4 regions of the Synechococcus sp. MU1648 genome follow, and region 2 is predicted to be linked to each of the others. Evidence: predicted binding sites of a transcription regulator. Region 2 holds the regulator's gene; each other region holds the start of a gene.
The links. The regulator NtcA, encoded in region 2, controls nitrogen genes in cyanobacteria. The targets are predictions, from matches to a motif close to GTANCNNNNGNTAC.

Region 1: glnA (type I glutamate--ammonia ligase) is a predicted target of NtcA. The motif match lies at 5,502-5,515, and genes of this name have one in related genera.
Region 3: NCN06_RS08960 (circularly permuted type 2 ATP-grasp protein) is a predicted target of NtcA. The motif match lies at 4,272-4,285, and genes of this name have one in related genera.
Region 4: NCN06_RS12840 (DUF4278 domain-containing protein) is a predicted target of NtcA. The motif match lies at 4,317-4,330, and genes of this name have one in related genera.

What each region holds. Positions count from the first base shown of each region.
Region 1 covers NZ_JAKUHI010000001.1:504,762-512,029, forward strand. The annotation lists gene NCN06_RS02995 (YcjF family protein) at 1-1,509, shown strand, start outside; gene NCN06_RS03000 (pyridoxal phosphate-dependent decarboxylase family protein) at 1,638-3,041, opposite strand; gene NCN06_RS03005 (nucleoside deaminase) at 3,082-3,585, shown strand; gene NCN06_RS03010 (pyridoxal-phosphate-dependent aminotransferase family protein) at 3,557-4,753, opposite strand; gene NCN06_RS03015 (allophycocyanin subunit beta) at 4,850-5,374, opposite strand; gene glnA (type I glutamate--ammonia ligase) at 5,581-7,002, shown strand; gene NCN06_RS03025 (class I SAM-dependent methyltransferase) at 7,119-7,268, shown strand, end outside.
Region 2 covers NZ_JAKUHI010000004.1:35,086-42,353, forward strand. The annotation lists gene rph (ribonuclease PH) at 111-854, shown strand; gene ntcA (global nitrogen regulator NtcA) at 913-1,629, shown strand; gene NCN06_RS06200 (DUF3084 family protein) at 1,657-2,808, shown strand; gene NCN06_RS06205 (RuvC family protein) at 2,805-3,245, shown strand; gene NCN06_RS06210 (DUF3146 family protein) at 3,229-3,486, opposite strand; gene pth (aminoacyl-tRNA hydrolase) at 3,486-4,103, opposite strand; gene NCN06_RS06220 (TatA/E family twin arginine-targeting protein translocase) at 4,132-4,362, opposite strand; gene psbH (photosystem II reaction center phosphoprotein PsbH) at 4,372-4,572, opposite strand; gene psbN (photosystem II reaction center protein PsbN) at 4,657-4,797, shown strand; gene NCN06_RS06235 (alpha-mannosidase) at 4,785-7,268, opposite strand, start outside.
Region 3 covers NZ_JAKUHI010000007.1:75,813-83,080, reverse strand. The annotation lists gene asnB (asparagine synthase (glutamine-hydrolyzing)) at 1-1,218, opposite strand, end outside; gene NCN06_RS08970 (aspartate/ornithine carbamoyltransferase family protein) at 1,228-2,343, opposite strand; gene NCN06_RS12795 (hypothetical protein) at 2,505-2,633, opposite strand; gene NCN06_RS08965 (sodium:solute symporter family protein) at 2,651-4,081, opposite strand; gene NCN06_RS08960 (circularly permuted type 2 ATP-grasp protein) at 4,397-5,872, shown strand; gene NCN06_RS08955 (alpha-E domain-containing protein) at 5,866-6,861, shown strand; gene NCN06_RS08950 (transglutaminase family protein) at 6,834-7,268, shown strand, end outside.
Region 4 covers NZ_JAKUHI010000020.1:2,949-10,216, forward strand. The annotation lists gene NCN06_RS12645 (DUF8650 domain-containing protein) at 1-154, shown strand, start outside; gene pepN (aminopeptidase N) at 344-2,947, shown strand; gene NCN06_RS12655 (TFIIB-type zinc finger domain-containing protein) at 2,937-3,146, opposite strand; gene NCN06_RS12660 (hypothetical protein) at 3,187-3,456, opposite strand; gene NCN06_RS12665 (hypothetical protein) at 3,465-3,683, opposite strand; gene NCN06_RS12670 (hypothetical protein) at 3,682-3,972, shown strand; gene NCN06_RS12840 (DUF4278 domain-containing protein) at 4,087-4,254, opposite strand; gene NCN06_RS12675 (hypothetical protein) at 4,470-4,841, opposite strand; gene NCN06_RS12680 (ferredoxin) at 5,318-5,620, opposite strand; gene NCN06_RS12685 (phycobilisome rod-core linker polypeptide) at 5,645-6,397, opposite strand; gene NCN06_RS12690 (hypothetical protein) at 6,629-6,898, shown strand; gene NCN06_RS12695 (hypothetical protein) at 7,135-7,268, shown strand, end outside.

The sequences.
Region 1 (7,268 bases), on a different contig from region 2:
ATCCGCAGCCTGCTGTGGGATCTGAGTTACTTCCTGCCTCCCTGGCTGCTTACGCCGGTTCTGCTGCTGGGTCTTGTGCTGGTGGTGGCTGTTGTGATGCAGGTGGGCTGGCCCATGTGGAAACGCTGGAAGTCACGCCCCCCTCAACATCCGCGGCAGCCAGCCGCCGCTCCTCAGAACCGCCGGGACGCCGCAAACACAAGCCTGGGCCATGTCGATCGCTTGATCGAACGCATCCAGGACGACATCAGCCGCCGGAGTCTGCAAAACGAACGCGATCGCGTCGCAGACGAACTGAAGCGAGGGGATCTGGTGGTTGTTGTGTTCGGCACCGGATCCAGCGGCAAGACATCGCTCATCCGTGCGCTGCTCAATGAAATGGTCGGCGATGTGGGTGCCCCCATGGGCGTCACAAAAACCAGCCGTGCCTACCGATTGCGTTTGAAAGGGTTAGAGCGTGGTCTGCAACTTGTCGACACCCCAGGGATCCTTGAAGCGGGAGAGCAAGGCCTCAGCCGCGAGGAGACGGCCCGTCGTCGGGCGGTACGCGCCGACCTGTTGATTGTGGTGGTGGACGGTGATCTCCGAGCCTCGGAATTCGCCGTTGTGCAATCCCTTGCTGGCCTCGGCAAGCGGCTGCTCTTGGTGCTGAACAAGCGGGATTTACGAGGTGTGGATGAGGAAAAACGGCTCCTGCAGGTGCTTCGATCCCGTTGCCAGGGACATCTCAACACTGCCGATGTGGTGGCCTGCAGTGCATCTCCTCAATCGATTCCTCAACCCGGTCGTCGGCCCCTACAGCCGATGCCTGACGTCAGCGATCTGCTGCAACGCCTCGCCGGCGTGCTTCATGCCGAGGGTGAGGAATTGATTGCCGACAACATCCTTCTCCAGTGTCGGTCCCTCGACAGCCGCGGTCGTGACCTGTTGAACGACCAGCGCTCCCGGGAAGCCAAACGCTGCATCGACCGTTACAGCTGGATGGGCGCTGGGATCGTCGCTGCCAATCCACTGCCAGGAGTGGATCTGTTGAGTACCGCAGCAGTGAATGCCCAGATGATTCTTGAAATGGCGAAGATCTACGGGGTTGAGATGTCCCGGGATCGTGCCAAAGACTTGGCCATGTCCCTAGGTCAAACCCTGGGCAAGTTGGGCATCGTCAAAGGGGCCATGTCCTTGCTGGGCACCAGCCTCAGCCTGAGTTTGCCCACCCTGATTCTTGGTCAGGTGCTCCAGGGGGTGGTCACCGCATGGCTCACCCGAATTGCCGGCAGCAGCTTCATCCGTTACTTCGAACAAGACCAAGACTGGGGCGACGGCGGGATGCAGACCGTCGTGCAACAGGCCTTTGAACTCAATCGGCGGGAACTCTCGCTGCAGCGCTTTCTGGCCAGTGCAATGCGGCAAGTGGTGGAACCGCTTCAGCAGTCGGCAGCGGGGCGCCTTCCGCCCCGGCCAGAGCCTCAGCAGGAGGGGGGAGCATCGGCCCCCGGGCATCCAGCACCGTGATCAGCAGCAGATAGATCACACCAATCGCCACTGAAATCGCACCGGTGACGATCGCAACCCAGCGTGAACCCTGCTTCTGTTCCGGCATGGGACCCCCTCAAACGAGGGCGATTGTGGACGATCAGGCTTCAGGCCAGCGATGCATTCAGCCGATCGGACAAGTCGCTGAGATGCTGAGCTGTGGTGTGCGGGTTACCCAAGACCGCTTTAAGACAGAAACGGTCGCCATAGAAGGGTCTCGAGAGCATGTAGCCGTGAGAGAGAAGCATCTGGCGGGTCTCTTCACTCCAACAAGCGGCAGCGTCAATTCCCCCCTCCCTGGCCTGGAACGCCAGAAGGTGAAGGTCACCCGACAACAGCGTCAGCTTGTTGGGATCCAACATGGAGGCAAAGGCCTTTCGCCGTTGCAAGGCACCGCTGAGGGTCGCTTCAATCCCAGCCTCACCCAGCTGACGCAGGCCAAGCCAGAGCTTGAGGATCTCCGCGGGCCGGGTTCCCTGCAAGCCGATCTCCCCACCGTGATCCACCCCATTGGGCGCCTGCATGTAGGGCAATCCTGTTGAAAAGGCCTGGCGGAGGTGGGTGCGATCCCTCAGCAACAGCAGCGATGAAGCTTTGGTGATGCCAAGCAGTTTCTGAGGATTCAGAGTGATCGAATCCGCCAACTCCATGCCGCGCATCAGAGATGCGTGGCTGGTGCTCAGGGCGAACACACCGCCGATGGCTGCATCCACATGCAACCACACCCCTGCATCACGACAGAGTGCTGCCAGATCCGAGAGGGGATCAATGGCACCACGCACGGTTGTCCCAGCGGTGGCCACCACCGCCAGACAAGGGCGGCCCTGGGCTTGCAGTGTTGTCAAACGCTCGCCCAAAGCGTCAAGACAGAGGCCGCCGTCGGGGGCCACCGGAAGCATCTGGAGTGCATCCTCCGACAAACCCATCACCCTTGCCGCCTTGTTGATCGAGACGTGGGCGTCTTGGCTGCAAAGGAGCACGGGATCCCGCTGCATCGAGCCCAAAGCGGCCCGAGCCGAGACCAGTGCCATGAGATTGCTCAGGGTTCCACCACTCGCCAGAACGCCTCCGGATCCTTCCGGCAAGCCAATCCTGTGGCAGAACCAGCGGCAGAGATCATGTTCCAGGCCAGTCAGCCCAGGAGAGAGTTCCTCTGCCAGGAGATTGTTGTTCAAACCCGCGCAAACCATCTCCGCCGCAATGGAGGCGGTGAGAGGGGGCGGATCAAGATGAGCCAAGGCACCGGGATGAGACGGCTGGTAGGCCCCATCCATCACTTGCTGCAGATCACTCAGGAGTGATTCGACACCAGCTCCTTCCAGCCCGGGAGCCACCTCAGGCAAAGGGCGCATCAAGGGCACCGGGCCCGTTCGTTCAGCCGAGCCGATCCAACGGCAGAGCAGATCTGAACTGCGGTGCAAGAAGTCATTCAGTACCGGGTCTGCAGCCGAGGGGATGGCGAACGGAGCGAGCCGATCCGATTGGTGCTGAGACTCGGAACAGGCTTGCAACGGAGACCCGTGAACTTCAGTGATCTTCGCGTCTCGTGGGATGGTGCTCAAAGGACAGCGTGTAACGGCGGTGGATCAGCGGGATGACTTGACTCGCTGGATGGACGTTCTGCTCCAGCGGGCCGAGGCCACTGGCGCGGAAGGAGAGGTACCAGTTGCCGCGGTGATCCTGGATGGAAACGGGAAGGCCATCGGACATGGACGCAACAGACGCCAGAACCATATGGACCCCCTTGGGCATGCCGAACTGGTGGCGTTAAGGCAGGCAGCGGTGGTGCAGGGCGATTGGAGATTCAACGACTGCACCTTGATCGTGACCCTCGAGCCCTGCCCCATGTGTGCGGGAGCCTTGGTGCAGGCCCGAATGGGAGCAGTGGTGTATGCCGCATCGGACCCTAAACGCGGTGGTTTGGGGGGAAGCCTTGACCTCTCCACCCATGCCAGTGCGCACCATCACATGGAGGTGGTGCGCGGTGTGCGCGAGGCTGAGGCGAGAGGGCAGCTGGAGCGCTGGTTCAGGCAGCGGCGGCTTCAGAACCGCTGAAGCGGGGTAGCTCTGTCTCAAACAGGTTGAGGAGACGGTTCACATTTTCTGGGTTGGAGTTGTATCCCATCAGCCCGATTCGCCAGATTTTTCCAGCAAGCGTGCCGAGACCACCGCCCACCTCGATGCCGTGGTTGTTCAGCAGATGCTGACTGAAGGCCTTTCCATCCACACCTTCAGGGATGCGAACAGTGGTGAGCGTCGGCAGTCGACGGTCGGCCGGAACATGCATAGAAAGCCCGAGACTTTCGAGGCCGCTCCAGAGCAATTCCGCATTGCTGCGGTGTCGAGCCCAGGCCTGATCTAGACCTTCCTCGGCCAACAGACGTAAGGCTTCGCGCATGCCGAAATTCATATTGACCGGCGCCGTGTGGTGGTAGACACGATCACTGCCCCAGTACTGATTAAGCAGGGACACATCGAGATACCAATTGGGAACCTTGCCCTGACGGGCTGACATCTTGGCCTCGGCGCGAGGGCCCATCGTGAAGGGTCCAAGGCCCGGAGGGCAGCTCAATCCCTTCTGGCTGCAGCTGTAAGCGAGATCAACCTTCCACTCATCGATATAAAGCGGAACTCCCCCCAAGGACGTGACGGTATCGAGCAGCAGCAAGCAGTCGTGCTTGCGGCAGAGGTCGCCAATGCCGTCCATGGGTTGGCAGACACCGGTGGAGGTTTCGGCATGAACCATCGCCAGGATCGCGGGCTTGTGCTCGATCAGGGCCGCTTCGAGTTCATCGAGAGAAAACCACTCTCCCCAGGGCTTCTCAATGGTTTTGACATCAGCGCGGTAACGCCCAGCCATATCTGCCAGACGGAGGCCGAAATATCCCTTCACCGCAATAAGAACGGTGTCTCCAGGTTCCACGGTGTTGGCCAGGGTTGCCTCCATGGCGGCACTCCCAGTACCACTCATCGGAAGCGTGAGGCGGTTGTCCGTCTGCCAGGCGTAGCGCAGAAGTTCCTGCACCTCACCCATCAGCTCGACGTAAAGGGGATCAAGGTGACCGATGGGAGTTCGCGACAGCGCCTTCAGAACCGTCGGGTGCGCGTTCGAGGGGCCTGGTCCCAGCAGCAGTCGATCTGGAGTGCTGATCGGTGCAAAAGCTTTGCGATGACGTTCGTCAACAGGAAGAAGAGAGTTGGTCGTCGCCAAAGCCCTGATCATTGGTTCGTGGTGATGAGCCTACGCAGTCATGCCCCTCAGAAGAGATGAGAGCTGCACGATTGCAATCTGTTCAAATCTTGCGCTGAACTTTTGCGTTCAACGTTGGCGCACATTGGTTTCAGCAAGGCCTTTGGCCAGGTGATCGAACGGCTGCAGAACAGTGGCGAGCTGCTCGGATGCCGCACCGTTCGCCAAAAGCATCTCGGCCACGACTTCCCCGAGCAAAACAATGCTGCGAACAGTGGGGCCCGTAGGAACACCAAGGCTCTTGTAGGTGTCGTCCAGCCCGTTGAGAACACGCTCATTGAGAATCGTGCTGTCGCCGGCAACCAGGGCATAGCTGGCGTAGCGCAGGAAGTAATCCATGTCCCGCAGACAGGCAGCGAGCCGACGGGTCGTGTAGGCGTTTCCGCCAGGAAGGAGCAGGTCGGGCTCATCCCGGAACAGCCGCTGGCTGGCCTCACGCACAATTTCGGCGGCGGAACCGTTGATCAGCTCAACAGCCTGAATCCGCAGCGTGGATTCATCCAAATACGCATTGATGCTGTCGATCGCTGGACGATCGAAATAACGACCCAGTTGGTCGTAGCGACCGATCAGACCGCTGATTGCATCGCGCATTTACCTGAATCTCCAGAGGATCCCCCGCGGACGCTAACACCGTTGAAGCGGGCAAATCCTTTGGCAGGCCTGCATTTCGGCCAAGTTGACAGAAACGGTTACGCAGTTGACTCCAGGCAGCTGGAACGTACCTCTTGATACAAAATGGTGACTTGTGGCTCTATACGGTCACACCACTGCACAATTCAGTCGAGCAGTCCTTTCTTATGTCGAAATCCCCCCAGGACGTCCTGCGCCAGATCAAGGACGAAGGCATCGAACTGATCGACCTCAAATTCACCGATCTGCACGGCAAGTGGCAGCACCTAACGGTCTGTACCGATCTGCTGGAGGAAGAATCCTTCACTGAGGGCCTGGCCTTTGACGGTTCCTCCATCCGTGGATGGAAGGGCATCCAAGCCTCCGACATGGCCATGGTTCCCGACGCCAACACGGCCTGGGTTGATCCGTTTTATCGGCACAAAACCCTGAGCATGATCTGCTCGATTCAGGAGCCGCGCACCGGTCAGCCCTATGAGCGCTGTCCCCGCGCCCTGGCCCAGCGTGCTTTGAATCACCTCGCCAGCACAGGACTGGCCGACATGGCCTTCTTCGGTCCTGAGCCTGAATTCTTCCTCTTCGACGACGTCCGCTACAACTCGGCCGAAGGTGGCTCCTTCTACAGCGTCGACACGATCGAGGCGGGTTGGAACACGGGTCGCATCGAGGAAGGCGGCAACCTCGCCTACAAAATTCAGGTGAAAGAGGGGTACTTTCCCGTTGCTCCGAACGACACAGCCCAGGACATCCGCTCCGAGATGCTTCTGCTGATGGGGCAACTGGGTATCCCCACCGAGAAGCACCACCACGAAGTTGCCGGCGCAGGCCAGCACGAGCTCGGCATGAAATTCGCTGAGCTCATCCAGGCAGCCGACAACGTCATGACGTACAAGTACGTCGTGCGCAACGTGGCCAAGAAGTACGGCAAGACAGCCACCTTCATGCCCAAGCCGGTGTTCAACGACAACGGCACAGGCATGCATGTGCACCAGAGCCTCTGGAAAGGTGGTCAGCCACTGTTCTTCGGCGAAGGCACCTACGCGAACCTGTCGCAGACCGCCCGCTGGTACATCGGCGGCATCCTCAAGCACGCTCCGGCCTTCCTGGCCTTCACCAACCCCACCACCAACAGCTACAAGCGTCTGGTGCCCGGCTTCGAAGCTCCAGTGAACCTGGTGTACTCGGAGGGCAACCGTTCCGCCGCTGTGAGAATTCCTCTCACCGGCCCAAGCCCCAAAGCCAAGCGCCTCGAATTCCGTTCCGGTGATGCCCTAGCCAATCCATATCTGGCCTTCAGCGCCATGATGATGGCTGGCCTGGATGGCATCAAGAACCAGATCGATCCCGGCGACGGCGAAGATCGCGATTTGTTCGAACTTCCTGCTGAAGAGCTTTCGAAGATCGCAACGGTCCCGGCTTCCCTCAATGGTGCCTTGGAAGCTCTGAATGCCGATCGTGGCTTTCTCACCGCTGGCGGAGTGTTCAGCGACGACTTCATCGACAACTGGATTGACCTCAAATACGAAGAGGTTCAGCAGCTGCGTCAGCGTCCTCACCCCCACGAATTCACCATGTACTACGACGCCTGATCAGCACTCGTTGAGACCCACGACCCGCCTCGCAGGAGGCGGGTTTTTTTTGTGGACTGCTTGGCACGCGGTTGCGCGTCACATCCGCTGGAATAGGGCCGTTGTCTGAATCCGCGATGGCGTCAACGCCCCTGAGCAAGCTTGCGTACCAAACGCTTCAGCAAGGCAAAAGCATCGCGGGCCTGGCTCACAAAGAGCTGAGCACCAAGCTGATGGAATGGGTGGCTCCCGATGCCGTTCCCAAAACCGAAGCAGTACCCGCCGAG
Region 2 (7,268 bases):
CCTTGAATGTAGCGGCGAGATGACATTCCACAAGTGCATTGACACCACCCATGGTGTTTGGACGGGCGAGAACCAACCGCCTGCGAGGCTTGAAGAACTGCACACCACCGATGAGCCAAACCGCTGGAAGCCGCACCGATGGCCGTCGCCCTGAGCAATTACGGCCGTTCTCGGTGACCTGGAATCCCATGGGTTTTGCCTTGAGCTCCCTTGTGGTTCACACCGGCCGAACCGCTGTTCTCTGCAGCGTCTGCCTGGAGGACAAGGTTCCACGCTGGCGGAAGGGGGAAGGGTTGGGGTGGCTCAGCGCCGAATACCGGTTACTGCCGGGATCCACGCCGCAGCGGCAATCACGAGAGCTCATGAAATTGTCGGGCCGCACGCAGGAGATTCAACGGTTGATCGGCCGAAGCCTTCGCGCTGTGATCGACATGAAGCGACTGGGCGAGCGCACCTTGCTGATCGACTGCGATGTGATCCAGGCCGACGCCGGAACACGGACTGCATCCATCACGGGAGCTTGGCTCGGCCTTGAGCAAGCCTGCCTTTCACTCGTGGATGAGGGGATTCTGGAGCAATCGCCACTGGTCGACCAGGTGGCGGCCGTGTCCGTCGGCCTGGTGGATGGCCAGGCCTTGCTGGATCTGGACTACAGCGAAGACAGCAAAGCTGAGGTGGACCTGAATGTTGTGCAGGCTGGCGATGGTCGCCTGTTGGAGATCCAGGGAACTGCGGAGGGAGCGCCTTTCAGCCGCAGCCAACTCAATGAATTACTGGATCTGGCTGAGCCTGGATTGACATCCCTGATGCAGGCGCAACGCCAAGCGATGAGCGAGCACAGCAGAGTTACGTAATAACCGCTACACGGCGGCCACCGTTGGCTCCGTAACTTCGCCTCACAAGGGGGTTGTCATGACCAGTAGCCGAGGTTTCAGCCGATACGCCCCGCAGATGGTGGCTCCAACCCCCAGCACAGAACCGGCCAACCGCTCCCTCCTGGAAATCATCCGGGACCTGGACGGCGCCAGCAGTGAACTGGTGGACCGCAACAAGACCATCTTTTTCCCTGGAGATCCTGCTGAACGGGTCTATCTGATCCGCCGCGGCGCGGTCCGTCTCTCCCGCGTCTACGAGTCAGGGGAAGAGATCACAGTGGCCTTGCTGCGCGAGAACAGCCTCTTCGGGGTGCTGTCGTTGCTGACCGGTCAACGGTCTGATCGCTTCTACCACGCCGTAGCCTTCACCAGAGTCGAGATGGTGACGGCGCCTGCGACATCCGTGAAGGCAGCGATCGAGGCGGATACCAGCGTTGGCCTGCGCTTGCTGCAGGGCCTTTCCAGTCGGATTCTTCAGACCGAAACGATGATCGAAACGCTGACCCACAGGGACATGTCATCCCGACTGGTGAGCTTTCTGCTGGTGCTGTGCAGGGATTTCGGCGTTGCGGATGAACTGGGAATCACCATCGACCTGCGCCTGTCCCATCAGGCCATCGCCGAAGCGATTGGCTCAACGCGCGTGACAATCACGCGTCTGCTGGGAGACTTGCGTCAATCCGGTCTGGTTCAGATTGACCGCAAAAAAATCACCGTTCTGGATCCAATCGCTCTGGCCAAACGATTCAGCTAGGCAGCACGTCAACCCACAGGTGCGGCCATGAGTGGCTGGGCACTGATCCTGGTTCTGCTGGTGCTCGGGGGCGTTCTGTCGACCCTGGGTGACCGGCTGGGAAGTCGTGTTGGCAAGGCCCGCCTGAGTCTGTTCAAGATGCGCCCGCGACGGACCGCCGTTCTGATCACGGTGCTGACCGGCAGCCTGATCAGCGCACTATCGCTCGGCCTGCTGCTGCTGGTGAGCCGCCAGCTGCGGGTGGGCCTGTTTGAACTGGATGCTCTGCAAGACCGGCTCCAGGACAGCCGGCGGCAGCTCGATGCAGCCGAACGGGAACGGGAAGAGACCCGAACAGAAGCCAACCGGATCGCCGCTGAACTCAAGCAGTCACAGCAACGGGCTGACACCCTGCGCCGCGAACTGGCTCCTCTGCAGAACGAACGCGCCCAGCTCGAAGCAGAACGTGAGCGTCTGAGCCGCGACATCGCCTCCCGCGATGCCGACATCCAGCGCACGGAGGCCGAATTGAACAGCGTGCGGAGCCGAATCCGAGCTGGCGAGCAGGAACTCAAGGAACTCGAATTCAACCTGGTCGCCCTGAGGCGTGGATCGGTGGTGATCAGTAGCGGACAGACCTTGGCGAGAGCAACGGTTCGTCTCGATGCTCCTGATCAAGCGAAACAGGCTGTCGACAGGCTGCTTCAAGAGGCCAATGCCAACGCCTACGGCAAGGTGAGGCCGGGTGAAGCACCCGAACGACAGTTGATCCGCGTTCCCCGCAGCGACGTGGAACGCCTACAGAACATCATCCGCAAGCCGGACACCTGGGTGATCTCGCTGCGCTCCGCCACCAATGTGCTGCGTGGTGAAACGGCGGTGTACGCCTTCCCCGAAGTGCGTCCGAACCGCCCAGTGGCTCAAAGCGGTGACGTGCTGGCGACCACCACACTACGAACGGATGAACGCACACCAGAGGGCATTCGAACACGGCTGAACCTTCTCTTGGCATCGGCCTATGCCGAGGTGCAACGGCGAGGATCCCTGACGGAAGGACTGCAATTCGATGGATCAGCACTCTCCCAACTGGCCCAGACATTGATGGAGGGACCCAGCAAAAGCGTGGTCTTGAAGGTGATTGCCGCAGGGATCAGCTACAGCGCCGATGCTGTTGTGGTCGAGGTTGAGGCATCCCCATGAAGCGGGTGGCCGTACTCGACCCAGGCCGCTGCAAATGTGGCCTTGTGCTGGCCGATCTTCAGCATGGTCTTGTCAGCGAGGGCCATGTTCTGAGCCCAGAGGCCGTGGAACCCTGGCTCGAGCAGTGGAATCAAGACCAAGCTCTAGATCGCATCCTGATTGGCGACGGAACAGGAAGCCAAGCGTGGATCAAGCGGCTGGAAGGCCTGGGCAGCCTCACCGTGATTCCGGAGCAGGGGACCACCCTGCGGGCAAGACAGCGTTACTGGACGCTGTGGCCAGCTCGGGGTTGGCGCCGAGTTCTACCGAAAGGGCTGCGCATTCCACCGGTGGACCTGGATGCTGTTGCCGCCTTAGTCATGCTGGAAGAGCACCTGGGGTGCCGCCTGCAATGGCCAGAGCCTGCACCCACGTTCTTGCTCAAAACCTGGCCCTGACCATGAAGGTGTAGTCACCTCCTGGTTCGAGCTTGTAATCAGAACGCACCAGGAACCGCCGCAAGGCATCCTCGATCAGGGCACGTCCTAAGGACGGCTCCACCATCAGCTCGCCGCGGTCAAACGCCCAGGAAAACTGCCACTCAAAGCCTCCGGCAGAGACCTCACCCTCCACACATTTCGCCTGAAAACATTGGCGAAGCACCCGTAGATGGGCTGTTGTCGCCGGAAGAGCCGGCATCAGTCTTCGGACTCCAGGTCGTAGCGAAACCCGTTGATCCAGGTCCCGGCGCGCTCAAAGCTCTGACGTTGAAGACGATTAATCCCTTCCAGGACAGCGTCCAGAACAGCGCCCACACAGGGTTGCTCCAGCTTGCTGAAGGGACCAAGCACGTGAGACACCGTTCGGGCACGACGCTCGGCAGGGTTCTCAGCCGGAGCACCAATCCCGATCCGCAGCCTGGGGAACGCCTGGGTGCCGAGATGCTGAATGGTGCTACGCAGTCCGTTGTGACCTCCAGCACTGCCCTGAGCACGCAGCCTCAAACGGCCAAGGGGGAGATCCATATCGTCAACCAGCACCAGCAGTTGATGGGGCTCGAGGCCAAACCAATCGAGCGCAGCACGAATTGCACGACCGCTGTCGTTCATGTACGTCTGCGGCATGAGGAGGCGCAAACGCTGATCACCCACTCCTGTGTCGGCCGCCAATCCATGCAATTTGGCTTGCTGCCGAAAGCTGAATCCGGAACGCTCCGAAAAAAGCTCCAAAGCCATGAAGCCGATGTTGTGGCGCGTGCCCGTGTATTTCGTGCCGGGGTTTCCCAGTCCCACGACAAGCTTGAGATCGGTGGTCATACCACTGTGGCGACTCAGTTGTGGCGACTCAGTCGCCGGGGGGAAGTTCTTCGACCGGTTTGGCAGCGTCCGCCGGCACCTCCGGATCTGCCATGGCTTTGTTGATCTCGCGCTCAAATTCCTTGGACGCGGATTGGAATCCCTTCAGGGTCTTTCCCAACGTGCGACCAAGCTCCGGCAAGCGCTTCGGACCGAAAACCAATAGCGCAACGGCGCCGATAACCGCCATTTCGGGGAGACCGACGCCGAAGATATTCATGGGTTCAGATCAGCCGAGGCCGTTCCAGTTCACGTTGATGCCCTCAAGGATGAGGGACTTGTTGTAGAGCTGAAGAATCACCAGCAGGAACACCAAGAAAAGCACCATGAAGATGCCCATCACGGGAGTGGTGCCCCATCCGGGAACCACCTTGCCGTACTCGGAGTTCAGTGGGCGGAGAAGGTCTCCCAGACGGGTGCGTTGGGCCATGACGACGCTGGGTCTCGGGTGGTTTGAAGTCCCGATACTGTAGGGGCCGACTCCGGTTCGGGGTCGATCCTGTCGAGAGATGTGATGGAAACGTCGTCCCCAGCCCTGTCCGTTGCCATCGGTGTGCTCGCCGTTTTGTTCGGACTCACCGGTTTTGGCGTGTACCAGGCCTTTGGTCCGCCATCAAAAGCTCTCGATGACCCGTTTGACGATCACGAGGACTGAGACAGCACTAGAGACACGAGGTCTCCGGGAGCGATCACCACTTGATCTGTTGCAGTTGAGTCGGCCTGAAAGCGAACGCGCCAGCCTGAACCGGGGGCCCATCTACAGCGAGCAGATCCCGCGTTCATCAGCTTCAGCAAACAGTCACCGCCATTCAGCTGCAGAGCAACCGGCGTGAGCTGATTCGGGAGCGATGGGAACCACTGACGCGGCTCAGCGGGCAGCGGTGCACAACAACCCGGCTCGCGAAATGCAATCGCAGCCTGCGGTACACCGGCATCGCTCCAGGAGCCTGACAACGGCATGAGAGCAAGACGCTGGCGATGCCAGCCCTGATCAGCACTGGGATCAGGCCAGGTTGGACCGCGTAGGAGCGAAATGCCCAGTCGTGATGGAGACCAATCAACCCCCTGAGGACCATCCAGCAACACAGCCAACCCACCTCCAGGAGCCGCCGACTGCGAGGCGAACCAAGAGATCACAGGGACTTCCCAACGGGCTTTTTCCCGAGGTGTCATCGGCTCAGCGGGGCGTTCAATCACCCCTCCACTGGTGTCGGCACCGATCCGAACGGCGCGAGTCGCCAGCGGCAGGTCCAGGCGCAACAACTCGTGGGTCTGGCACCAGTCGATGCTGCAGATCAGCTCCAGCCAAGGCGTATCGGCCTTCAGCCTCAGGTCCAGTCGCATGGAACTGGCGCCAAGTTTGCGCCTCAGCACCAAATGGGCGACCAGGGGGCCCTTGTCGAGCCATTGCAATGATCCCGTGGAGTCAACACCCAGGGGATTGGAGCGGTAACCAGCAGCCAGATCCCAGGCATCCCAAAATTCTCCACGGTCTCGGTAGCGCTCGAGCTGCAGCGGCGCCGACAACTGCTCTCTTCCATCACGCCCCCTGAAAGCAAGGAGTCCGGCTGCGGAGACCTCAAGTTCAACCAAATCATTACCCAGACGCCAGGCTCCTGACCCCAGCGACGCGATGACCACGGGGTGACGGGGTTCAGAAGCACAGTGCTTCAACCCTGGTTCACGCCTGAGGGGCACAGAGCAACTGCCTTGCTGACGTGGCAACTGCACCCAAGTTCCACCAACCGCAGCAGCCTGCTGGGGCAGTGAAACAGCATCGACCGACCACGATCCAGCTGGAAGGCGCACCAGTGGTGACCAAGAGGCCAAAGGTTGCAGACCCCACCAACTCCAGTCCACCGCGGAGTCATTCGCACGGGGCAGCCTTGCCAGCCTCCGGTCGCGCTCCTGACGGGCCTGGCGCCGAGCCAAGCACCAGACCGGTTCCGCCTGCTCAAACACTTCCGGGATCGAAGTTCCCGGAAGGATGTCATGAAACTGCTGAAACAACAGCGGACGCCAATCGCTGCTGCCGCTGTCCTGACCAGCGAGTGTCAACAGGGCCGAAGCAGCGTCGGCTTCCCGCAAAAGCCGCTCCAGCGTGCGGTTGTGACGCTTCTGATCTGGGCGGCTGGTGGCGCAGCCGCGGTGCAACTCCAGAAACAGCTCATCACGCCACACCGGCCAGGCCTGATCACCCCGCTCCAGCTCCGTCAGGAACTCACGCACCGTGCCGGCTTGGGTAGGCAACGCATTCGTTTGCCCCTCCCAGAGCTCGATCTGCTCCAGCAACTCTTCGGTGGGACCACCACCGTGATCTCCAACACCAGGAATCCAGAGCGCCGTTTCTAGCCCCGTGGCCTCATGCCATGCACGCTGCTCCACCAACATCTCCACGGGATCAGCACGACGCCCGATCGGCGGCAGCATCAGGCTGCGCAGTTCAGATCGTCCCCGTCCACGCCAACGGAACACACGGTGCGGGAAGGGGTTCTCGGCATTCCAGGCCAGCTTGTGCGTGCAGAACCAGCGCACACCGGTGGCTGCAGCCACCGCAGGCAACCCTGCCGCGAAGCCAAAGCTGTCTGGTAGCCAGGCCAATTCATGGGCCCATTCCGGGAAGCGGCGACGGCTGTCGTCCTGACCAAGAGCGAATTGATTCCACAGCGACGCCGTGCTGACCAGAACGCAATCCGTCTCCACCCAGGGACCATTAATCGGCTCCCATCGGCCGGCGCGGCTGGCCTCCTGGATCTCAGCAAACAGAGCAGGGCGGTGCTGCTCCATCCAGGCGTAAAGCGCCGGCGTGGAATGGGCAAAGCGCAGCTCTGGCCAGCGCCGCATCAGAGCCAATGCCGATCGAAAGGTGCGTTCAGCGGCCTGCCAGGTATCGGCAACCGGCCAGAGCCAGGCCAGATCCAAATGAGCATGACCGAGCCAATGCATTGAACCTCCAGGCGTTGCCGTCTGGTGCAGGTGCGTCGCGACAGCGACCTGAGCCTCCGCACCGCTGGGGTCCAGATCCGCCCAATGCGGCGGCAGATCACCATCCGCTGCCAGATGCAGTTCCAACGCCGAGGGGAGCAGCGTGCCCTCTGGATCCGTGCCCGCTGATTGCGGCTCCAG
Region 3 (7,268 bases), on a different contig from region 2:
GGCGCGCTCCTCCTGAGGCAAGTCATCCAGACCGTGGAGGAACATGTCGCGGCGAAAGGCGGGATAACCGCCGAACAACTCGTCTGACCCTTCACCGGTCATCACGACCTTGTAGTCAACGTTGTTGACATGGCGACTCATCAAGAACTTCGCCACCGCCAAGGTGTTGTAGATCGTTCGCTCCGCATGCCAGATGGTGCGCTCCATATGGCCATAGAGCTCCTGACCGGAGAGACGCATCAGATCCTGCTCAGCCCCCGTGGCCTCGGCCATCTCCTGAGCAATCGGCGACTCGTCGTAACGGGCGTCATCGAATCCGATCGTGAACGCCTTCACCGGTGCCTGGCTGACAGCTGACGCCAAACCGAGAATCGAACAACTGTCGATGCCACCGGAGAGATAACAGCCCACAGGCACGTCGGCCACCATGCGCAGCTCGACGGCCTCCAGCAAAGACGCACGAACTGCAGCGATGTGGTCGGCCTCCGTGAGGCGACGATCGCGCTGATCCTGACGCGGAAAGTCGACATCCCAGTAGGTCGACTCCGACACCTCCAGCCGCCCATTCGCACGTTGCACCTTCAGCACATGGCCGGGCTTCACCTGTTGCACTCCAGCAAAGGCAGTGGTGCCAGGAACCATGGTCTGCATCAACTGATGGAACAGACCCTCCGACGTGAAGCGTCGCTCAACCGCTGGATGCGCGAACAGCACCTTCAACTCGGAACCAAACACCAGACCCTCAGGCGTCATCACCCAGTACTGCGGTTTGATGCCGAAGCGATCCCGCACCAGGTAAAGGCAATCCTCCGCGCGATCAAACAACGCAAAGGCAAATTCCCCGCGCAATAGAGGCAAGGTCGCCTCCAAACCCTGGCGCTGATAAAGCCGGAGCAGGATCTCGGAATCGCTCTTGCTGCTGAAGCGCACCCCCTGGGCGGTGAGGTCAGCCCTGATGCGTTGAAAGTCGTAAAACTCACCGTTATGCGCCATCAGCACCTCACCGTCATCGGTGAGAAAGGGCTGACGGCCACGTGACTCGTTCAGATCGATGATCGAGAGGCGGGCATGGCAGAAACCAACACCAACCTGATCAAGCACCTCCACGCCAAAGCCATCGGGCCCACGATGGGCCTGGATCGCTGCCATGTTGACCAGCAGCTGGCGGTCCACCGTCTGACGACGGTCTGCGTTGAAAACACCTCCGATTCCGCACATAACGCTCGCTCAGACGACATCCATGACGCGTTCGGCCCGGTTCACCATGCAGGTGAGCAGTGCCATCCGCAGGAACACAGCTCCCCTGGCCTGGCTGAAATACCAGTTGTGGGGTGTGTCATCAAGGCAGGTGCTCAGTTCCGCTCCCCGCGCCAAGGGATGAAGCACGATCGCTTCAGGCTTGAACGGCATGTCGCGGGTGAGGCGAAATCCTCTCCCGTGCACTTCATAGGTATCGCCAACCCAGGCGATGGCGTTGATGTAAATGACATCCAGATCGGGCACTTCAGCCTGTAGATCGGTGCTGCAGCGCACCTTCATGCCGCAAGCCTCGAGCTCCTCCAACTGCCCAGGGTCAAACAACTGCAGATCCGACTCCAGCCCGGGAGCATGAATCACCACCACCTCATCCACGGTCTGCGGGAATTTGGCCAGGATCCTCAGCAGTGAGCGAACCGTTCGCATCCGCGATGGAATCCCGACGATTCCGATGCGAATCCGATCAGCCGCAGCCACCTCAACTTCAGCGAGCTTGGGCCGCCACTTGAAGATGGTGTACAGATCCGCCATTGCCTGAGTCGGATGTTCATCAATGCCATTGCCGGCATTAATGATCGGGATTCGCAGAGTTGACGTCATCGCATAAACAGCACCGGGATCGCTGTCCCGAAGCACCACGCAATCGCCGTAGTTGTTGAACATGTGGGCGACATCTTCAAGGGACTCGCCCTTGGCAATCCCGGTGGTAGCTCTGTCGGTGATGTTGATCGAGCTGCCACCAAGGCGATGCCAGGCACTGTCAAAAGAGAGACGGGTGCGCGTGCTCGGCTCGTAAAACGCGTTAATCAGAATCTTGCCGGTCAGGGGCGTGTTGTGGCGGCAATACCGATCTGGATTGCTCTCGAATTTCGCCGCCAGCCGAAACACCTGCAACAAGGCCTCGGGTCGAAACGGTTGGATCGACACCACATGCTGATTCACCAGATCCAGCAACGGCTCTCCGTCCTCGGCAATCGCAGCCAGCAGCTCCTGGGGTTGGTTCTGGCCATAGACATCGGGACCCATCGGCTGAAACCGAATCTGTACCGACGACGCTTCAACTACTGCTGAATTTGCATGTGCCATAGCTAAATCGGATCAACACTCTGTTTGCCAAACCGAGTGCTAAGGCCAAGAACTACATCTTTTACCGGTAACAACAACAACACCCCTTCGTCCACGAAGAAACAGCTTCTTAAGCAAAGATCCGGAAAAAATGTTCAGCTGGTTACTAATACCTGCAGCCGTCACCACACACGACCGTTCCGCCACTCAACCCACCAAATCAGTAGCAACACGAACACAGACAGCACCAAGGCAAGCTGACTGGCCACCAGCAGAAACTGAAAGCCGGAGAGTCCAACAAGGCTGGCCATCAAAAAAAGACTTTGGATCATCCCTCCTCCTGCAACAAAGTAAAGTCAAACCTTTCCGGCCACGTGCGACTGCCGATCAGCATCACGACTGCTGATACGGCCGCCGAAAACACAGCGGCGCAGTAAGGCGCTATCAGCACATAAGCGAGCAGGCCAACAACGCTGCCGGCGAGCATGGCCGCAATGGCAGCCGTGCGATTGGCCGTGCGCCAGTACAGGCCGCAGGCCACTGGCCAGACCGTGGAGGCCACCAGGGCACCGGTGAAGAACAGCACCGACGCCAAAGAATCAAGCCGCGGCCAGGACAGCGCCAACGTGACGACCGCCAACCCCACCACCATCAGCCGCGCAGCCTGCTTGAGCTGCAGGTCACTGGCTTGGGGCCGCAACAGGCGGAAGTACACATCCTCCGCCAGAAGATCGGCGGTGGATGCCAACAGCGAATCCAGGGTGGAGGTGAGCGACGCAAACACCACCACAAACACCAGAGCAGCGCCGCCGGCGCCGAGCAGATCAGCTGCCATCACTGGGAACACCATGTTCACCTGCTCGAGAGGCAACTCACGCGCCAATGCCACCAGCCCGATGGAGCCCGTCACCATCGGCACGCTCATCCAGGCGACCCCCCCCAACACAAAGGAGGTCATCACCACCGAGCGACGGCTAGCGAAGACCCGAGACCACCAGATGTTGTTGTGAAACACCTCGCCCATCGAGAAGAGGGCAGAATTCCACGCGATCAACAAACCAGCAGGCAACAGCAGATCGAGCCGATCGGGATGCCGGGCAAGCAACGAGGCATGCACCTCGGGCATCGGGAATTGCCGGAAAGCGAGCACCGCCACCACCGCCAACAGCACCATGATCAAGAGCGACTGGATGAAATCGGTGCCGATCACGGCCCGCATCCCACCGAACAGGGTGTAGAGCGTGGCGACACCAATCACCACCACCATCCCCACGTGGTAATTGAAGCCTGAAAGGGCCTGCAGCAGCAGTCCGGCACCCATCGCCTGGGTCATCAAAAAACCCAGGGTGTAAATAGCGGTGATCACCATGAACACCCACCACGCCAGCCGCCCGTAACGCAACCGAATGAAATCGCCGCTGGTGCGTCCGTTGGGCATCACCTGCTTGATCCGCGAAGCCAGGGGAGCAAACAGGATCAGTCCAAGCCCTGCCAGGGCATAGCTGAACATGCCCCAAAGCCCGGTCTTGTAGCCGAATTCAGGGGCAAGCAACGTGGTGTTGCCGGTGACCCAGGAGGCCATCAACGTGGCGGTGCTCAGGGCCAGCCCGATGTTGCGCCCCGCCAGCATGTAGTCATCGGCATTGCCTTGACCGCGCCGACCCCAAGCAATCCCGAGGGCAACCCAGAGAACGGAGAACAACACCACCAGCGCCCAGGCGATCCCGGGCTGGAGGAAGGGAACCGAGTCAGCGGACATCCGTCGACCCCCTGCGGTTCCAATAAAGATGTCCGCGCAGAATCATCACCACCGTCGCCGCAGTAACAACGGCACCGAGGGCAAAGATCAGTCGCGCCCAGAGCAATTCATCCAAAGCGAAGACCCTTTGAACTCCAGAAACAGATAAGCAAAAGAGTCTTCCCCGCCTGGCCCTTCGCCCTCGATTCAGGTGCCTTCGGATACGCAAACATCAAGCGATCAGCGCCCTGTCACCTGAAATTGCGGAATGTGTAGCAACTACAACCCGAGGGGGTTGGGGCGACGCCTTGGATGAAATGTGCCCAGACCATCGGAATGTTCACCGACTACAAACCCACGGTCGGCTTCGACGAATATTTCTGCAGTGACACGGCGAGGCCTCGCGACGATCTGGCCACCCTGCTTGCATCGCTGGGGCAGATGGGATTGCCCGAGCTCAACCGCAGTCATGCCTCCGCCAGCCAGCTGCTGCGTCGCCTCGGTGCCACGTTCCGCCTGAACGATTCCGGCCTCAAGGGCAGTGAACGGATTCTTCCTTTCGATCCCTTGCCCCGACTGATCGGCCGCAGCGACTGGATCAACCTGGAGCGGGGACTGCTGCAACGCCTGGAAGCCATCGACTGCTTCCTCGCCGACATCTACGGCCCGCAGCAGATCCTCAACGACGGTGTGATCCCGCGGGAAGACGTGGAAAGTTCCTCCGGCTGGCGACCTCAGATGCAGGGCATCAGCCTGCCCCTCAACCGCTGGTGCCACATCTCCGGACTCGACCTGATCCGCGACGGCAATGGCACCTGGCGTGTCCTAGAAGACAACCTGCGCTGCCCGTCAGGGGTGGCCTACTTCCTCGAGAATCGTCGGGTGATGAAACGGTTGTTCCCTGGCCTGTTCGAGGGCCGTGCCGTTCAACCGATCGACGCCTATCCCTCCCATCTGCTGCGCACCCTTCAGGACCTGGCGCCCTGGAGTGAAAGCCCTCGCGTGGCAATCCTGACGCCCGGGGTGTTCAACAGCGCCTATTTCGAGCACAGCTATCTGGCCCAGCAGATGGGCATTGCACTGGTTGAGGGACGGGACCTGGTCTGCGAAGACGGCCGGGTGTGGATGCGCAGCACCAACGGGCTCAAGCCCGTGGATGTGATCTACCGCCGTATCGACGACGATTTTCTCGATCCCACCGTGTTCCGGCAGGACTCGATGCTGGGGGTGCCGGGCCTGATCGACGTGCTTAGGCAAGGACGGGTCGCCATCGCCAATGCCCCCGGCACCGGCGTCGCCGACGACAAGCTGATCTACGCCCATGTGCCGGCAATGATCCGCTACTACCTCGATGAGGAGCCGATCATCGAGAACGTTCCCACCTATCTCTGTGCCCGGCCCGACGATCAGCGCTATGTGCTCGACCACCTCGAGCAACTGGTGGTGAAATCGGTGGCGGAAGCCGGGGGCTACGGAATGCTGATCGGCCCCCAGGCCAGCCGATCGGAACTGGCTGACTTCGACACCAAGATCCGTGCGAATCCCCGCAACTTCATCGCGCAGCCCACACTGCAGCTCTCCACCGTGCCATCCCTCAGTGACGGTGAGCTGTATCCCTGCCACGTGGATCTGCGCCCCTATGTGCTGCGCGGCTCAAACAGCTGGGTGAGCCCAGGGGGGCTGACGCGGGTGGCCCTCAAGCGGGGCTCACTGGTGGTGAATTCATCCCAAGGGGGCGGCTGTAAGGACACCTGGATCGTCGACGACCAACGGATGTCGGCACCGCAGCCAAAGGAGGCTGTGCCGTGTTGAGTCGCGTTGCCGATTCGCTCTACTGGATCAACCGTTATCTGGAACGCGCCGAAAACATCTCGCGTTTTCTGGAAGTAAGTGAAGCGATGGCTCTGGACTGTCCTCCGGGGAGCGCAGAACCATGGTTGCCGTTGGTGGAGGTGACAGGGGATCGGAACAGCTTCGACGTGGCCTATCCCGATGCCACTCCCAAACAAGTGGTGCGCTTCCTACTGCTGGACCGCAGCAATCCCAACAGCATCGTGAGCTGCATTGCGATGGCTCGGGAAAATGCAAGGCAGATCAGGGATGTGATCACCACGGAAATGTGGGAGCAGATCAATGATCTGCACTGGAGCCTGCAAGACGACGAAGACATCTGGCGGGAACCCGTGCAGGAGCAACTGCAGATCATCCGCCGCGGCTGCCAGCTTGTGTACGGGATCACCGACACCACACTGAGCCGCGATCTGAGCTGGCTGTTCAGCCAGCTGGGACGTCTGATCGAACGCGCTGACAAAACCTCCCGCATCCTCGACGTCAAATACTTCCTGCTGCTGCCGTCCACCGAGGAGGTCGGCGGGGTGCTGGATGAACTGCAGTGGATCACCCTGCTGCGCACGGCGGGCGCGTATCAGATGTACCGCCAGAGCGTCCAACAAGCGATCAGCCCCGCATCGGTGGCCCGCTTTTTGCTGCTGGATCCATTCTTTCCTCGGTCGGTGCGCTACTGCCTCCAGGGCATCAGCGACACCTTGCAACAGATCCAGCAGCACCCGAGCCAAGACACGCCAGATGATCTCGACTGCTTACGCGGCCAGCTCTTGGCCCGCTGGAGCTACGTGAGGATCGACAACCTGATCGAATCCGGTCTGCATGAAGCGATTGACCGGCTTCAACAGGACCTCAATCAACTCCACATCCTGATCCAGACCCGCTACTTCACCAGCGCCGACCTCCGTTCCACTCCCACCGATCCAGCATGCGCGCTCTCATCGTTCACCGCCTGACGTATCGGTATGAGGCCAGGGTCGTTCTGGGGGAGCATCGCCTCTGTCTGAAACCCAGGGGACAGGGGTTCCAGACCCTGCTGGACCATCACCTCAGCGTGCTGCCTGAACCTGAGCAACGTCGGGAACTGGTGGCCGCCAGCGGCGACGAAATCCAACGGCTCCACTTTCTTGGCAGCACCGAGCAACTCGTCTTTGAGGCCCGCAGTCTGGTGGAAACCCGGCCGGCACCACCGCTGCAGAGCTGCTTCAACGGACTCGAACCACCACTGCCCTACCCGCGGGGCCAACTCAACAGTGATCTGCAGGGCGCCTTAGAAGGCTGGTTGCCCAATGGCCAGCACGAACCCGCAGCCATCGACCTCACCCAGGAAGCGCTGATGGGCAGCAACCAACAGACCCTTGCC
Region 4 (7,268 bases), on a different contig from region 2:
CTCCAAGACTCCTTTGCCTGAGAAGCAGTTCCTTAACAATGCTGGCTTTATGGTCGTAGGCGGCGCTTTGAAGTTCTGTCCTAAATCAGTTCCTGCCGCAGAGAAAGCACGCTTTGAGAAAGCAGCCGCGTCCTTGAAGCCCGCCAAGAAATAGGAAGAGCTCCTCTCCCGCTCTTGTAGTGAAAAATATCTCGATTTGCTTGGCTATTAAGGATTCTGATATTTGGATTGATCGATAATGTTTAGTCCTACTACTGGTGGTCTAAGGATTCAACTTTTGGCTGACGAGCCTCAGTTGTGGGTTCTGTCAGTCAGGATTGTTGAGTCCTTGCGTCGTTAGCCCATGACTGCAGCTGCTTCGATTCGTTTAGCGGACTACACGCCATGGGCCTTTGATCTTCCCGACATCGCTCTTGATGTGAATATCCAGAGCGACCATGTCGTTGTTAACTCCAGGCTCAGCCTTCAACCGCGTCGTGCCAATGAGCCCCTCGTGTTGTGCGGCGTCGATCTGGCCATCGAATCTCTCGCGATCGACCAGACGCCTTTGAAGCCTGAGGATTACAGCTTCGCTGACGGCCTTCTGACCATCCCAGTTGTTCCGACCCAGCCGTTTGTACTGGAGACCTGCTGCCGTCTGGATCCTTACTCCAACAGCTCTCTTGAGGGGTTGTATGCCAGCGGTGGTCTCCTAAGCACTCAGTGCGAGGCCGAAGGATTTCGACGCATCAGCCTGCATCCGGATCGTCCGGATGTGCTTAGTCGTTGGAGGGTACGGATTGAGGCCAGCTGCAGCAGTTGTCCGGTGCTGCTCAGTAATGGCAATGCAATAGAGAACGAGCGCATTGGCGCTGACCGTCATGCTGTGACCTGGGACGATCCTTTCCCCAAGCCCTCTTACCTGTTCGCCCTGGTGGCCGGAGACTTGAGGGAGATTCGTGATCAGTACACAACGACGTCGGGCCGGCAGGTCGCCCTGCGATTGCATGTTGAGGAGGGGGATGAACCCTTCACGGCCCATGCGATGGCGTCGCTGAAGCGATCCATGGCATGGGATGAATCTGTTTATAACCTCGAATACGACCTGGATGAATACAACATCGTTGCGGTGCGTCACTTCAACATGGGAGCGATGGAAAATAAGAGTCTGAATATCTTCAATTCAAAGCTTGTTCTCGCCGATGCGGTGACTGCAACCGATGCCGAGCTCGAACGAATCGAAAGCGTCATTGCGCACGAATATTTTCATAATTGGAGCGGAAATCGCATTACATGCAGGGATTGGTTTCAGCTCTCACTTAAAGAAGGTCTAACGGTTTTTCGTGATCAATGTTTTACTGCAGATCTGCATTCTGAAGCGGTTAAGCGCATTGAGGATGTTGCCATGTTGCGTAATACCCAATTTCGAGAAGATGCAGGCCCCACAGCGCATCCCGTGAAGCCATCGGAATACCAGGCGATCGATAACTTCTACACAACAACCATTTACGAAAAGGGCGCGGAGTTGATCCGCATGCTGCGCACCTTGCTTGGGCCAGAGCGTTTCATGAAGGGAATGGAGGTTTACATCCAACGTTTTGATGGCACGGCCGCCACAACTGAGGACTTTGTTCAGGCAATCGCCGATGGCGCCACCAGCCAGGGCGAGCCGCTTGGTTTTGATCTGGAACGCTTCAAGCGCTGGTACCACCAGGCAGGAACTCCGGAACTCAGCATTGATCGGCAGTGGAACCCTGAATCGGGTCAATTGACGGTGGTCTTGCACCAGGCGACGGCTCCGACGCCGGGGCAAGCGGACAAGCAGCCCCTGGTGCTGCCGGTTGCCATGGCCCTGGTGGGTGAGCAAGGTCGTGTTGGTGAAGAGCAGCTGCTCGTGATGGAGGCTGAGCGAGCCAGCATCACCCTGCAGGGCCAGCCCGGTGACAACGCCCCTGCCCTATCCGTGCTGCGGCGGTTCTCGGCGCCGGTCCATGTGCGGTTGGACCAGTCGCTGGAGGAGTGTCTGCAGCTGTTGTCTTCCGATGATGACCCCTTCTGCCGTTGGGATGCGGCTCAGCGTTTGGCACGTCAGGTGCTTCTGGCACGGGCTGAAAACCAGCCGAAACGTGCCGTGGAGGAGGCTCTGATTCAGGCTTTGGATCAGAGGATCTCCGCTTACGACGGTGGTGATGGCATGGACCTGGCGGCGCTGCTTGCGCTTCCAGGAATGGCGGAACTGGAGGCATTGCAATCCCCAGTGGATCCTCTTTCGCTGGATGAGGCGTTCCGGGAGTGGACCCAGGAGATGGGTGTTCGATTGCAGTCGTCCCTGCGACGACTCCTGGACTTGGCGCGGGCTGACTGGGCCATGGCTTGGCCAGCCGGTCAGGGCGGCCGTGCACTGACGGCTTTGGCTTGGCGCTGGCTCGCAGCTGCTGGGGACGCAATGGTTCAGGCTGAGGCACTAGCGGCGGTCTCCGGGCCTTCGATGACCCTTGCGCGGGGAGCACTGCGCGCGTTGCTTCCGCTCGACAGTGCTGAGCATGAGCAGGCGATGGCCTTGTTTTACGACCGTTGGAAGGACAAACCCGTGATCCTTGACGCTTGGTTTGCGATGGAAGCGTCGGCCCCCAGGTCGAATGCTCTGGAGCGGGTTCAGCAGCTTTTGGAGCACCCACGCTTTGATCCGCTCGCTCCCAATTCCTTGCGCGCCGTCCTGGGCGGATTCACGGCCAATGTGCAGGCATTTCATGCCGCCGATGGCAGTGGCTATCGGTTCATGGCTGAGCAAATCGCAGCGGTTGATTCCCGGAATCCGATCACAGCTTCACGGATGGCCAAGGTGTTCAGCCGCTGCAACAGTTACGGATCCGACCGCCAGAAGGTGATGCGTCAGGCCATCGAACAGCTGGCGTCAGAGCCCCTATCTGCAAACACGGCCGAGGTTGTTCAGTTGCTCATGACGTGATCACCACAAGCACGATGATCGCCAGCAGCAGGATGACCAGCCAGAACTTTCTGTTGCTGCGCCGACTGCTCAGCGGCGTTGGGCGCGTGGGTCGGCTCCCTGCCGCAAGACCGCAGTTCTGACAGACCAGCCGTCCGGCCATGGATCGATCGGCACGAAACCGACGGCTTCCGCAGTTCTGGCAGACGGTGACGGCCAAGGTCTCTCAATCATCGTTCCACCAGCTTGCCTGGCATCAGTTAGTCCCGTTCCCAGCCTTCGCAGCCTGCTTTGGAGCGCTGGCGCTTCGTGCGTCGATAGCTCTCGTTCTGTTGGGCAAGAGCTTCGCTCGCCACAGCAACAGCTTTGCTGTCACTGCTCTCAGCGATGATCGCTCGATTGATTGCCATGGCGTTGCCCAGGCGATTCAGCACCTGATCCATCAGCTGGCACTCATCGAATGCGGCGCGTCCCGCGGCCGGTACTCCAAGCAGCAGCAAGGCCCAACACGGAGCAAGCAAGCCTTTCATTGATCTGCTCAGGGGCTGTAAGTGATGGTGCACTGATAGCGGCTGCTGAATCCCACATCAATGCTTTTGCAGGTTGTGTCGGTGATCGTTGCCCCTTTTGGGACCACGCGCATGGCCTCTGCGGTGGCGAACTGCTCTGAGGGGCCCTGGGCTGTGGCCCGATTCCCGCCTGCGAGAGCCGTGGAGCCCCAAAGGATTACGGCCATCAACAGAGCCGCGTGTCGCATGACGGGAGTCAGAAGTGATGTCTTCGGTTTACACAAAACGCGTTTGTGCGACAGCGGTGGTGGCATTAGCAACGGCCACGGCACCAGCGCTGACCCTGATGTCTCGGTTCAGTTTTGGATTCCGTGTCCTGCTTCGCTTCGGGAACTGGCGGTGGGGGCAGAAGCGCTGCTGGCTGCACGGGAAGACGTTGCGATCCCCATGCTGCGTCAAAGGGAACCACCACGAGGGGAATTGGTTCCGCACTCCGCACCGGCAAGACCAATGCCCATGACGCGACAAGGGCTGTGATCAGAAATCTCATCCCGCCATTTTTGCTGATGCTTGATCTTCTTGCCGTAGTTTCTGCTGCCCCATCAGGGCTGAGGCCGGCGGCGACAGGGCAGGGGTGGAACCTGAGCCTGTTCAGGCCTTGGAATAGGAGACGCCGCGATAAGTCAGAACAACGGAATTGCGAACCGAATTGACTTGATCGGCCCGATAGGATTTACCCATGTATTTGAGTTGGATTGTTGGTCTGGTAGTTGCTTTCTCTGACTTTGCATATTTGTTGCCCAAGAAGGTGAGTTCCATGGCTTAGCAGGGAGTGAATTAAAATGTTTTCAAGTTCTACATCGTCGCTGAAGGCCCGCAAGGTTCCACTGGATACTTCGTTCTTTAGCCATTGTTAAAATGGCCTCGGCTTGATACAGGCGCCGTCGTCTGGCCTTGGCCTGACAGGGAAAAGGGGTTATTGCTTGTTATCGACTGTCGTCTCAGTTGTCGTGAAAAGCGCGAGGTATTGGAGATTATTTCTCTTTGCTGCACCGTTGGCATGCAGAAATTCTGTCTTTGTGATGCTCTGGCAATGTTAGCCGAAAAGGGTCAACATCAAATTCATAACCACATGTGCATCTTGCGTGAAATCTCAGCTTTTTTGATTTTGTGAGTCGTTTTAAGAGGGTGATCTCTCCATAGATTTGCTCTGGCTTGAACCGATCAAGCTTGATACGTTCTTCGGGTGCATTTTTGATTCGTGCCTTATGCAGTGCGTTGCGCACTGAGTTTTCGCTGCCTTTGCCAAGGATCTTGGGGATCTGGAGAATCGATCGACCTTCCTTCAGATACAGACGCTTGATCTCCTCGATCTCTGCACTGGTGAAGCCAGACTTTTTGCCCACCTGCTTTCTCCCTTTATTTTGATTCTCTCAGGGCGTGTGCAAGGCAAGGTCTTATGGAACCCTTCCGCCCAATCTGACGCCTTGCCAATGAGAGGTCTGGGGGTCCGACCAGCATGATTCACTGAAGGCGAGTTAAGCCACAACATGGCTGCGGCTCATATGGTCGCTGCTTTCGCCTCATCGGAACAGCATTGAACAGATAGCCGGGTGATGGTGTTGTTGGAGGGTCCACACCTCCATCCATTGGCCCCTGCATGGTCATTGGGCGCTGAGTGTCAGCGATCTTTCCCACGCAGACACCGCATGCACAGCCTGGCTCCTCTTTTGAAGGGGAGGAGTCAGATCAGCGTTTCTCACTGGTGCTGAGCAACTCCGCCAGCCTGTTTTAAGTATTTGGGTTTACTAGCCAACCTTCACCGACCAGCTACGGGCAGTCGTAACCGGAAGCATTGAGCGTTGAAATAAACATCAGCTCTTCAGTTGAGGTCTTCAAAATCGACCCAATGAATGCAATCGACAGGACAGGTGTCAATCGCTTCCTGGATTCGATCAATTGAATCACCGTCTTGGCGAATCGCACGACAGCGACCTGTTTCTGGAACCATCACAAAAGTATTGGACGCTACATGTGCGCAATAACGGCAGCCAATGCAGTCAACTTCCTCAACCCAAACTGCTTTGTCGCGAAGTCCTCCGCCTAAAGATGGTTCGGATCCCGTACGAAGCTGCCCAGGATGTGATGAAAAAGCTGCATCAACCAGATTTCTTTCTATGTACATCTGTATCAAGCTTCCATGAAAATTTCAGCGAATCGTAAACATCTGGCTGAAGATTAAAAGCACCAAGTAAAGGCTTCCAGCGCCACCAACAATTAAGAAAAGAAGCCAAAGCTTGAGAAGACGACCCTTTGGCTTTTCGTAAATCAGACGGGATACCGTCATTGGACGACTAATTTTATTGAAAGCATCTATAGACAACATCAACCCATCACGAATCAAGCGCTCGCGCCAACTCTCTCCATAGCGGGGCAGGCGCTGATAGATGGGCATCTCACCCTGAGGACGGCCTGGCAAGGTTCGATTAACTTGTTCAGGTATCTCATCATTGCCAAATCTCTCAAAATACTCAGGAGAGGCAAGAACAGCATCAACAAATCCTGAAAATCCCTGCTCAGCAATAACAATAGACCAAGACCTCTTTTCGTCTGAGCCATAAACAGGACGGCCCAAAACTCGCCCTACAACCTGCTCGACAATTCGCTCATTATTGTTGCATGCAACATATCCATTGTAAAAACGCTCTGAGAGGAGCAAGCCCCTTACGAAATCCCTTACTGTGATGCTGCCAGACTTAAATTGCGATTCCAGAAAAGGATCGCGATCAAAAGACATCGCATGAAAAAAAATCTGGCGGTAGCACTTCCCGATTATTTCAGATGCTAATTCTGCCGATAGATCTGATCGACGCTGAGGTAAGCGACCTGATATAGCGTCAACCCGGGAGTTTTGGCTTGATAGATTGAATCGTAAACGAGCCCTGGAAGAAAGGGAGGCCAATTAACCTGGAAATTCTTTAATGTAAGAATTACATCCAAAGAATAAGAGGCAAGACAATAAGTGACAGCAAAATGAAGGATCAAAACATTTGCCATGCAAAAAAGAGTCTAAACTTTGACCATTTGATACTTGCCCATAGTGCGTTTTGAAATCCTAAAACGCTTTTATCGTGCAGTATTGCAATTGTATTTGCTTAAATGAAACGTGGCTCTAAGTGGATTTGAAATTGCCATGGGTGGTATTGCTTCGATCCCTGTGGTCGGCGGACTGGTCTTGCTGGGTTATAAATCATTTGGTGAAAGCGCTCTGGATACAAGCAAGCTGAAACCCAAAAAGAAGCCACCAGTCAAACAGGAAAAAGCGGTCAAACAAGAAAAATCTGTATCTGATAAAAAATCATCTGCAACAAAGAGTGAGACTTCAGAGGGCCAAAAGAAGCCGTCCGCAACTGTGAAAGAACAATCTGCTTCGGCCGATCAGTCAGCTGCAACAAAGAAATAGGCTTTCATTTCAAGTAAAAGAAGCCTGAAATTGCTATAGAAACTTCAATACCAGGCCAAATGCCGTGGTTGGCAATGAAATTGCTACCCGGTAATTAAATGGCCCGTGAGCAAGCAGTAAGTAATAATCAATCAAATCCAGTCGAGTTTAGTTTTTTTATGTGGTGCTTTAGGGGCATTTCCCCGAATGATTCGTATAGGGTTAACCAAGCTGCCCTTTCTGAGTAGCAAATTTATGTGCATATTGCATCCATTCTTGGCCGTCTTCGCCAAAAATCATCACAGGAATGGAAGATATATCAGCGCGACTGCGATCAAAATAATAACCGCTCAAGAAATCAATGGTCAGAATATGCTTTTACTTCAATGGA